Regions from separate parts of the Paenibacillus sp. FSL R7-0345 genome, predicted to be linked through region 3. Evidence: predicted binding sites of a transcription regulator. Region 3 holds the regulator's gene; each other region holds the start of a gene.
What was found. The regulator Rex, encoded in region 3, represses fermentation and respiration genes when NADH is low (regulators of the CRP and FNR family bind a similar motif). The targets are predictions, from matches to a motif close to TTGTGAAATATTTCACAA.

Region 1 (3,282 bases), 2.1 Mb from region 3:
CATGACTACCGGCTCTTGGCCGATTATTCCTAAGCTCGAAGGTATGAACCTGGACGGCATCCTGCTCTCCAAGAACTATAACCACTCGAATACCATTATTGAGCGGGCTGAGCAGGTAAAAAGAATTACCGTTGTCGGTGCCGGCTACATCGGGGTAGAGCTGGTTGAAGCCTTCCAGATGAACGGAAAAGAGGTAACTCTGATTGACGGTGAAGAACGCATTCTCAGCAAATACCTGGATGAAGAGTTTACCGCTCCGATTCAAAAATCACTTGAGGATCACGGGATCAAGCTGGCCCTCGGCGAAAAGGTAAGCTCATTTGTTGGAGAGAACGGCAAAGTAACCAAGGTTGTTACGAGCAAAGGCGAACATGAAACGGATCTGGTTATCCTCTGCATCGGCTTCCGTCCGAATACAGAGCTGCTCAAGGGCCAGGTGGATATGCTGCCAAACGGGGCGATTATGGTCAATGATTATATGCAGACCAGCCTGCCGGACGTATTCGCTGCCGGTGACAGCTGTGCGATCCATTACAACCCGACCGGTCAGCATGCTTATATTCCGCTGGCTACCAACGCAGTCCGCATGGGTACACTGGTTGCCCGCAATCTGGTTGAGAACACCATTCCTTATATGGGCACTCAGGGCACTTCCGGCATCAAAATATACGAAGACAACATTGCCGGCACCGGCCTGACCCAAGAAGCAGCTAAAGCGGAAGGCATTGAGGTAGAAAGTGTGATGATCACCGACAACTACCGTCCGGAATTCATGCCGACTGTGGAGCAGGTACAGCTGAAAGTAGTCTATGCCCGCGGCACACGCCGGATTCTCGGAGCGCAGATCATGTCCAAAATGGACCTGACCCAGTCGATCAATACCGTATCGGTCTGCATCCAGAACCGGATGACTGTTGATCAGCTGGCCTTTATCGACTTCTTCTTCCAGCCGCATTACAACAAGCCTTGGAACTTCCTGAACACAGCAGGTCTTCAGGCCCTGCCTAAGACAACCCCGCGTAAAGAGACAGTGAATGTATAACCTATAGATGAGGATGATGACCGGAGCCGCCCTGGCTCCGGTTTTTTTGTGCTGTATACATAAAAACGGGTGAACGGTTATTGTGCCTTTTTTTATATTCACCATACCTGTGCTGTGCTAAATTTGACATGTCAGTGAAAACTTTCACGAAGCGTTTCCTGTGGTGATATTTATCACGTAAATGTGATTGGGATCACGCTACAATGAGATAAAGGAACAAATTTTAAGTATTTTTACGAAGGGGATAGGAATCATGGCATACAACAAACCGCAACAGATTGCCGAGGTAACGGTAGAGAACGGAGTCAAGAAGGCTCATAACCCGCTTGCGGCCGTACTTATTCTCGGTTTTCTGGGAGGAGCATTTATTTCGCTCGGATTTTTACTGGATATTCGTGTCATTGCGGGTGCACCTGCAGAATGGGGCTCCATCGCCAACTTTATCGGGGCGGCTGTTTTCCCGGTCGGGCTGATCATGGTGCTGCTGGCTGGCGGGGAGTTGCTGACAGGGAATATGATGGCGGTACCGCTGGCTTTTTTGGCAAAAAAGATTTCGTTCTGGGAACTCATGAAGAACCTGGTGCTGATTACGCTCAGTAACCTGGCAGGCGCCCTGTTCGTTGCTTATTTCTTCGGTCATGTAGTCGGCCTGACGGCTGAAGGCGTCTATCTGGAGAAACTGATCAGTATGGCTGAGCATAAGATTGATGTTACCTTTGTTCAGGCTTTTGTCTCCGGGATCGGCTGTAACTGGCTGGTAGCGCTGGCGGTGTGGCTCTCTTACGGGGCGGATAATTTCAGCGGCAAGATTCTCGGGATCTGGTTCCCGACAATGGCGTTTGTTGCTATCGGCTTCCAGCACGTTGTTGCTAACATGTTCCTGATCCCTGCTGCTATATTTGAAGGACATTTTACCTGGCTGGATTATTTCAACAACTTCGTTCCGGTGTGGCTCGGTAACCTGACCGGGGGGGCGGTCTTTGTAGCAGCGGCTTATTACATGGCTTACTTGCGCAAAACGCCGGCAGCCGTCCAGACGGTTGAAGGTGTAGCGGCCTCTGCAGTGAAGAAGCACGCTTAGCAGTGAGCTGAAGCTTGCCTGGAACAGATTTATATAGAAGGAATAGTAATAGGCACTCCTTGTATGACCGCCAACGTCCGTTAGTAATGGATAGGGGAAGCGGACATCAGGGAGTGTTTTTTTCATAGTTAAAGGTTTACAAAACAAAATTCGCCGTGCATATCCGACTCGGGGGAACGAAATCGGATTCACGGCGAATAAATAGGGAGTGTTTCATATGCTCTATTACCCGGACATAATAAGTTCGAATCACCCGTTTTCCGTGAATTTCTTTACGCGATGAAGCCCCCGTTTTACAATGGACAGACGGGCTGTTTATATGATCAAAAGCTTCAGATTATACGCGTAAATTAGGAAGGAGGGCATCCGCTTTGAAGTATAGCAGTGAAGGTGTTTTTCCGGCGGTATGTCCGCTGGACTGTCCGGACACTTGCGGGCTGCTGGTGCATAAGCAGAACGGTAACATTGTAAAAGTCGAGGGAAATCCGGCACATCCGGTCACAAAAGGGGCCATCTGCAACAAGGTGCGCAACATGGCGTCAAGGGTACATCACCCCGAGCGGCTGATGCACCCGCTGCGCCGCACAGGCCCTAAAGGCAGCGGAGCCTTTGAGCAGATTAGCTGGGACGAGGCGATTACAGAAATCACCGGACGTTACAAGCAGCTGTCTGAAGATTACGGGCCGGAGAGTATCCTGCCCTATTACTTTTACGGAAATATGGGTATGCTCAGCGTCGGCGGGATGGACCGCCGCTTCTTTAACAGGCTCGGTGCAAGCCGCCTGGACGCCAAAATCTGTAATGCAGCCGGGACAACCGGCTGGAAGTACACGATGGGGATCGACGGTGGAGCCAGTCCGGAGGATACGGTGAACGCCGATCTGATCGTCGTCTGGGGGGGCAATATTGTAAGCACCAATATGCATCAGGTGGTCTTTGCCGAGCAGGCCCGCAAGCGCGGGGCAAAGGTGGTAGTTATTGATGTGCACCGCAACCGCACTGCACAGTGGGGAGACTGGTTCCTGCCGCTGTACCCGGGGACGGATGCTGCACTGGCGCTCGGACTGATGCATATCCTGTTCCGCGACGGACTGGCCGATGAAGCCTTTCTGCAAGAATACACGGTTGGACATGAGGAACTGCGCGAACAGGTGCTGGG
Region 2 (3,282 bases), 1.6 Mb from region 3:
CTATTTCTGCTGTCCGCATACCACAGTTACTGACCTTATTTTTGCAGGATAACAGTATAGATATCAAGCTGAAAACGAATAGTGCAGAGCGGCTGCAAGAGATGCTTGCTTATGGTGAGGTGGATGGGATCTTTGTGAATGGTGCTTACAATAACGCACTTTTTCAGCCTGTGTATACTTATGATGAAGGGGTTGTAGTCATTTCACCTAAACGTAATCCGCAGCAGGGGATATGTAGCCAGACTTTAGTCATGAATAGTGATCGGAGTTGTGTTTACAGAAGGAAAATGCTCGATTTATTTATAAAAAATAATCCGCAAAACTGTGCGGTCATGGAATTCGATTCCCTTGAAGCCATCCTGCAGGCCGTTAATGACGGACTGGGGATCAGCGTCATTCCGGCAGATATCGCCTATAGCCGAAAGGAGCTGCAGAACGTTCAGTACGAGGAGCTTGCAGATCACATAAGAGTTAGCTTTTTGATTAAACAGAGCGGCAGACCCTCTCAGCCGTTAAAGAGTTTCATTCATTTTCTAAATGAAAAAGCCTTCCGCGGATAATGACGGAGGGCTTTTTGTGCTTTTTACAAAAGATTTATCAGATGAATTCCACGAATTCATGAACAGGCTTGCGGTAACCGCGCGGTCTGATTTTATGCTTGTTGTCTTTGCCGATGGTAATCATCAGGGCGGGGACAAGATTGTCCGGCACATTGAGTGTCGCATTGACAGCTTCCGGAACAAATCCGATCATCGGGCATGTATCCCAGCCTTTATCCTTAGCGATCAGCATGAACTGCATAGCAGACAAGGAGGCATTGCGGATGGCTTCGTCGCGCTGGAACTGTTCGTTACCTGCATAAGCGTCATTGATAGACTGAATCATGTTGTCGTACTCTTCCTGGCTCATGGCACCGAGCAGCTTGAGGCCATTGTAAATCTCGGGTGCCTGCAGGTAGGCGTTTTTATCCCCGTATACAAGAATAACAGCGGAAGCCGTATGTACTTTGTATTGATCGTAAGCATCCTTGCGGAGCTGCTCCTTAACAGCGGGATCGGTTATTACTTTATAATGTGTGTGCTGCAGATTGCTGTTGGAAGGAGCTAAGCGGGTAAGGGAGAACATTTCCTCCAGCTCCTGCCGGGAAATAGTGACACCTTCAACAAAATTCATGGCGGATCTGCGGGCTTGAATCAAATCTGAAAAAGTACTCATTGTTATGCCTCCGTTAGCTTATGTATTGGTTAATAAAAATCAATAACTTTTCTTTTATAATAAACTTACATTTAGTTACTTGCTTAATAAGATAGCATGGGATTAGTCGGTCGTCAATGATTTTAGGTATGAAATTATGAATATTTTATAAAAAAGAAGAAAATTCGAGAAAAAGACAATAAAGAAGTGATTATTATCACAAAATAGGGCTAAACGACTAAAAACATTGTGACATATTTAACAAGAACGGTGGTATAATAGGCACACTGACTTTGTGAGTTAGATTAGAAAAGTAGTCATGCTAATGTGAAGGAGAGACTAAAATGTCAGAAACGATTACTCAAACAGCATCTGAGCAGGAACAAGCGGCAGCTGCAGCAAAGAACCCGAAGGAGGATCTGCTCGAACAGCTGCTGAAACCGGAAGTTCAGGAATCACTGACACTGCTGGTGGAGGAACTGCCTAAGCTTACCCAACTGGTCGGAGTATTAACGAAATCCTTTGATTTTGTACAGGCGGTTGCAACGGACGATGTACTGAAAAATGATACTGTAGGCGCTATTAAGGAAATTGCCGAGCCGGTTGTAGAGTCGGTCAAACATATGGCAGCCAACGTCATTGAAGCAAAAGACCGGGCTGAAGCAAGCACAGAAAACATCAGCCTGTTCGGTATGATGAAAATGATTAAAGACCCGCAGGTGCAGAAGATGCTTCGTTTCATGAACGCTTATCTTCAAGTCAGCGGCGAACGCAATCCGCAGAAATAGCCTGAGTATATTATTAATAACACACGTATGGACGGAGGAAATAAGATGTCAAAACATATCGTTATTCTAGGTGCAGGATACGGCGGCTTGCTGAGCGCGCTGACTGTACGTAAATATATGAGCAAAGCAGATGCTAAAATTACCGTAGTTAATCAATATCCGACTCACCAGATCATTACTGAGCTTCACCGCCTGGCTGCCGGCAGCATTTCGGAGAAGGCGATTGCCATGCCGCTCGCGAAGCTGTTTAACGGTAAGGATATTGATCTGAAAATTGCCAAGGTAAAATCGTTCTCCGTTGACAGCAAGCAGATCAGCCTGTCCGACGGCTCCACCCTTTCCTACGATGCGCTTGTTGTCGGACTTGGCAGCACAACTGCATACTTCGGAATTCCGGGCCTTGAGCAATACAGCATGGTGCTGAAATCGGCTGAGGATGCCAAGAACATTCATGCCCACATTGAAGGTAAAATTGCTGAGTTTGCGAAAAGCAAAAATCCTGCAGATGCAACCATTCTGATTGGCGGCGGCGGTCTGACCGGCGTTGAGCTGGTTGGTGAAATTGCCGATGTACTGCCTAAGCTGACCAGACAGTACGGGGTTGACCCGAAGGAAATCAAGCTGCTGCTCGTTGAAGCCGGTCCTAAGATTCTGCCTGTTCTGCCGGATCATCTGATTGAGCGCGCGACAAAAAGTCTTGAAGCACGCGGTGTACAGTTCCTGACAGGACTCCCTGTAACCAATGTTGAAGGTAACACTATTGACCTTAAAGACGGACAAAAGATTGTTGCCAACACCTTCGTCTGGACTGGCGGGGTACAAGGGAATCCGTTGGTTGGCGAATCCGGGCTTGAGGTTAACAGAGGACGGGCGACCGTCAATGACTTCCTGCAGTCCACTTCGCACAAAGATGTTTTCGTGGCTGGAGACAGCGCTGTTTACTTCGCGGCTGACGGCCGTCCATATCCGCCGACTGCCCAGATTGCCTGGCAGATGGGTGAGCTGATCGGTTACAACCTGTATGCAGCCTTGAACAACAAGGCAATGGAAACCTTCAGCCCGATCAACTCCGGAACACTGGCCAGCCTTGGCCGTAAGGACGGGGTGGCAATTATCGGCGGAAGCTCCACTCCGCTTAAAGGCCTTCCTGCAACGATGATGAAGGAAGCCAGCAATATCCGTTATCTGACGCATATTAAAGGCCTGTTCAGCCTCGCTTATTAATATCGTACCGCGCTTGATCCCGTAAGGGGGATTGGCGTGCAAACAGCCCTTCCGCTCTTCCTGGATATTCAGCCTG
Region 3 (3,282 bases):
TCTGCTGCTCAGAGATCCCCTGCGCCAGCTCTGCAGCGTAAATATCATTCTCCCCGCCTGCCGGCTTGCCGTCAAGCGTAAAGCGTACCCAGACCATCAGCTCGGTGCCCGCCTCATTCTTGCCTGTAAGCACCCAGTAGGCTGAATTTTCGTCCCAGACAGATTTCTGCGCTTTGGTCACCTCAGTCAGTCCCGCACGGGTTCTGGCCACTTCCTTGGCTGCGCTGCGCTCAGTCCACTGGTCCTTCATAATATAGGCATAGAACTGTCCGAGTCCGAACAAAAGGAGCAGTACCGCACTGATCGCCAGCGGAAGCCATTTTTTCCTTTTCTTCAAAGTGCAGCTCCCTTTCCTCTAAATAACTGACTTACATACTTGCGTAATTTACCGTTTAAGCAGGCTTTCAAAGGTCTCCTGCGCTTTGCGGCGAATTTCTTCTTCATCCAGTGTAAGGCACTGGCCATGCTTCACAACCTGCTTGCCGTTAACCCAGACATGCTCAACATCCTTGGCACTGGCGGAGTACACAGCGTGCGAGAGCAGATCGGAATGCGGCAAAAGATGGGGCTGGTCGATATCAATCGCGATGAAGTCCGCTTTCATGCCTGCAGCCAGACGGCCGATGTTATTCAGGTAGATTGAAGCAGCCCCGTATTCTGTTGCCATCAGCAGCGCTTCCGGCGCAGGTACGGCAGTAGGGTCGCCGCTGACCCCTTTGTGAATCAGCGCAGCAAGCCGCATCTCCTCGAACATGTCAAGGTTATTGTTGCTGGCCGCCCCATCCGTGCCGAGTGAAACTTTAACGCCTGCTTTTAACAGCTCAGGCACACGGGCAACCCCGCTCGCCAGCTTCAGGTTACTGCCCGGATTATGAGATACTCCGACATTGTATTTAGCCAGAATTTCAATTTCTTCATCATTCAGATGAACGCCATGGGCAATCAGGGAAGGGCGGGTGAACATGCCCAGCTTCTCAAGATGCGCCACCGGACGCAGACCGTAATCCGCAACATTCTGCTCCACTTCATGCCTTGTCTCGGACATATGCGTATGCATTGGCAGGTCCAGATCATGGGCTGCCTGTACAAACTTCATAAAGAAGTCCGGCGGACAGGTGTATGGTGCGTGCGGCGATAGCATAGCTGTAATTCTGCCGTCAGCCTTGCCGTGCCAGTTGCGGGCAAATTCCACGGCTTCGGCAAGCTTCTGGTTCTGCACATCTTCAGGACACAGGCCGATAGCGCCGCGCATCAGTACCCCGCGGATACCGGACTGCTCCGTAACCTCTGCCACCCGGTCCATATGATCATACATATCCAGGAAAGTCGTTGTTCCGCCCTTTAGCATTTCCAGAACAGACAGAGCTGTCCCCCAGTACACATCATCGCCGGTAAATTTTGCTTCCATTGGCCACATTTTTTCCTGCAGCCAGCTCTGCAGCACCATATCATCACCATACCCGCGCAGCAGCGACATCGCCGCATGGCCGTGAGTATTGACCAGCCCCGGCATAAACAGCAGACGGCTGCCGTCAACCGTAAGAACGCCTTCTTCGGCAGCAGGCTCGTCTTTCCCTATGTATGTGATCAGATCGTCTTCTATCGTCATGTAACCGCGCAGGACAGGCTGAAGCAAGCCCGGTACAAGAAACCGGCCGTTCGCGATTATCGTTTTATTGCTGCTCATTCTTTATTTCTTCCTTTCCGTCATGCAAATAGTAAGCAAGGCTCTGCAGATCCGTTGTAAAGTCAGCCGCATGAATACGGATGGTTGGCGGAGTCTTTAAAATAACCGGTGCAAAGTTAAGAATCGCCTCAATGCCCGATTCCACCAGGATATCGGCAACATTCTGGGCTTCACTGTCCGGTACGGTGATAATGCCGATCCGGATTCCCTGCTCACGGATCGTCCGGCCCAGCTCCTCCATCGGCTGAACCGTCAGGGAGTTGATCTTCTGCCCCACCTTGGGTGCGTAGGAATCGAATACGGCCGTGATTTTCATCGTATCCTTGAGGTAAGCATTGTAATTCGAAAGGGCATGGCCCAGATTACCGGCTCCGACCAGAGCCACGTTAATCTGCTGGTCCAGCTTAAGGATATGGCGGATTTTTTCGATCAGATAAGATACATCATAACCGATGCCCTTCCGGCCGAAATCCCCGAAATAAGCGAGATCCTTGCGGATCTGTGCAGGATTCAAATCAAGCTTCTGTCCCAGCTCCTGGGAAGAAACGGTTGCAATTTCGCGCTTCTGGAGATCATTCAGGAAACGCAGGTACACTGGGAGCCTGCGGACGACAGCCTCCGATATTTTGTCCGATTTCATGTCTTCTCCTCCTAAATATAGTATAACTCAGATGTGTATGAAATCCGCACCGCCTCCCGTTTGGACTCAATGGAAGACGATGCGGTATTAGATAAAGAAAAAAATGAATGCGTTTAAGAAATACCGCCCTCAAGCCATTCCTCGATTCTCGGAACCATCTGGTCAGTCAGCATATGCTCCATCTTGGGTCCGGGCAGCGAATACAGGAAATACTTGCCGTAATAAGACTCAATTACCCTGGTATCATATACAATGACAATTCCCCGATCCTGGGCCGTGCGAACCAGCCGGCCGAATCCCTGCTTAAAACGGATGACCGCCTGCGGTACCGACAGCTTCATGAACGGGTTCTTCTTCTGGGCCTGGAGCAGTTCGGACTTGGCCTCTGCAAGCGGGTGGTTCGGAGGCTGGAACGGCAGTCTGACAATGGCCAGACAGGTCAGCGCATCTCCGGGAATATCGACACCCTCCCAGAAGCTGCTGGTGCCGAGCAGCACTGCTGCCGGACTATCCTGAAAACGCCGGATCAGCTTGCTGCGGCTGCCACCCTCCACACCTTGACCTAACACAGAGATGTCCGCTGCAGCCAGCGCTTCCTTGAGCGGATCGTAGACCTGCCTCAGCATTTTATACGATGTAAAGAGCACCAGCATGCGTCCTTTGGTTGCTGCAGCAGCTTCTGCCAGCGAGTGCACAAGCTTATCAACAAATTTGGCATCGCCTATACTGCCCTTTACGCTCGGAAAATCACGCGGGATAACCAGCAACGCCTGCTCACGGTAATTAAACGGTGATGGCAGCAGCGCGGTCATCAGCCTGTCCTGCTGTGCAGCCTCGCCCAACCCGAGATTATCCACCATGAACTGGAAGGATTTGTCTACAGTCAGCGTTGCCGAGGTCAGCGTGATACTCTTTTTCTTGTCGAAGAACAGCTCTCTGAGCTGGGTGCTGACAT

Region 1: NST84_RS28620 (formate/nitrite transporter family protein) is a predicted target of Rex. The motif match lies at 1,175-1,192, and genes of this name have one in related genera.
Region 2: NST84_RS11880 (DUF1641 domain-containing protein) is a predicted target of Rex. The motif match lies at 1,442-1,459, and genes of this name have one in related genera.

What each region holds. Positions count from the first base shown of each region.
Region 1 covers NZ_CP152002.1:6,596,849-6,600,130, reverse strand. Annotated here, with positions in the region: gene NST84_RS28625 (FAD-dependent oxidoreductase) at 1-1,042, shown strand, start outside; gene NST84_RS28620 (formate/nitrite transporter family protein) at 1,296-2,123, shown strand; gene NST84_RS28615 (molybdopterin oxidoreductase family protein) at 2,495-3,282, shown strand, end outside.
Region 2 covers NZ_CP152002.1:2,835,438-2,838,719, forward strand. Annotated here, with positions in the region: gene NST84_RS11870 (LysR family transcriptional regulator) at 1-560, shown strand, start outside; gene NST84_RS11875 (nitroreductase family protein) at 598-1,215, opposite strand; gene NST84_RS11880 (DUF1641 domain-containing protein) at 1,539-1,982, shown strand; gene NST84_RS11885 (NAD(P)/FAD-dependent oxidoreductase) at 2,028-3,206, shown strand.
Region 3 covers NZ_CP152002.1:4,475,176-4,478,457, forward strand. Annotated here, with positions in the region: gene NST84_RS19255 (DUF5590 domain-containing protein) at 1-337, opposite strand, end outside; gene NST84_RS19260 (amidohydrolase) at 386-1,687, opposite strand; gene NST84_RS19265 (redox-sensing transcriptional repressor Rex) at 1,674-2,327, opposite strand; gene dinG (ATP-dependent DNA helicase DinG) at 2,441-3,282, opposite strand, start outside.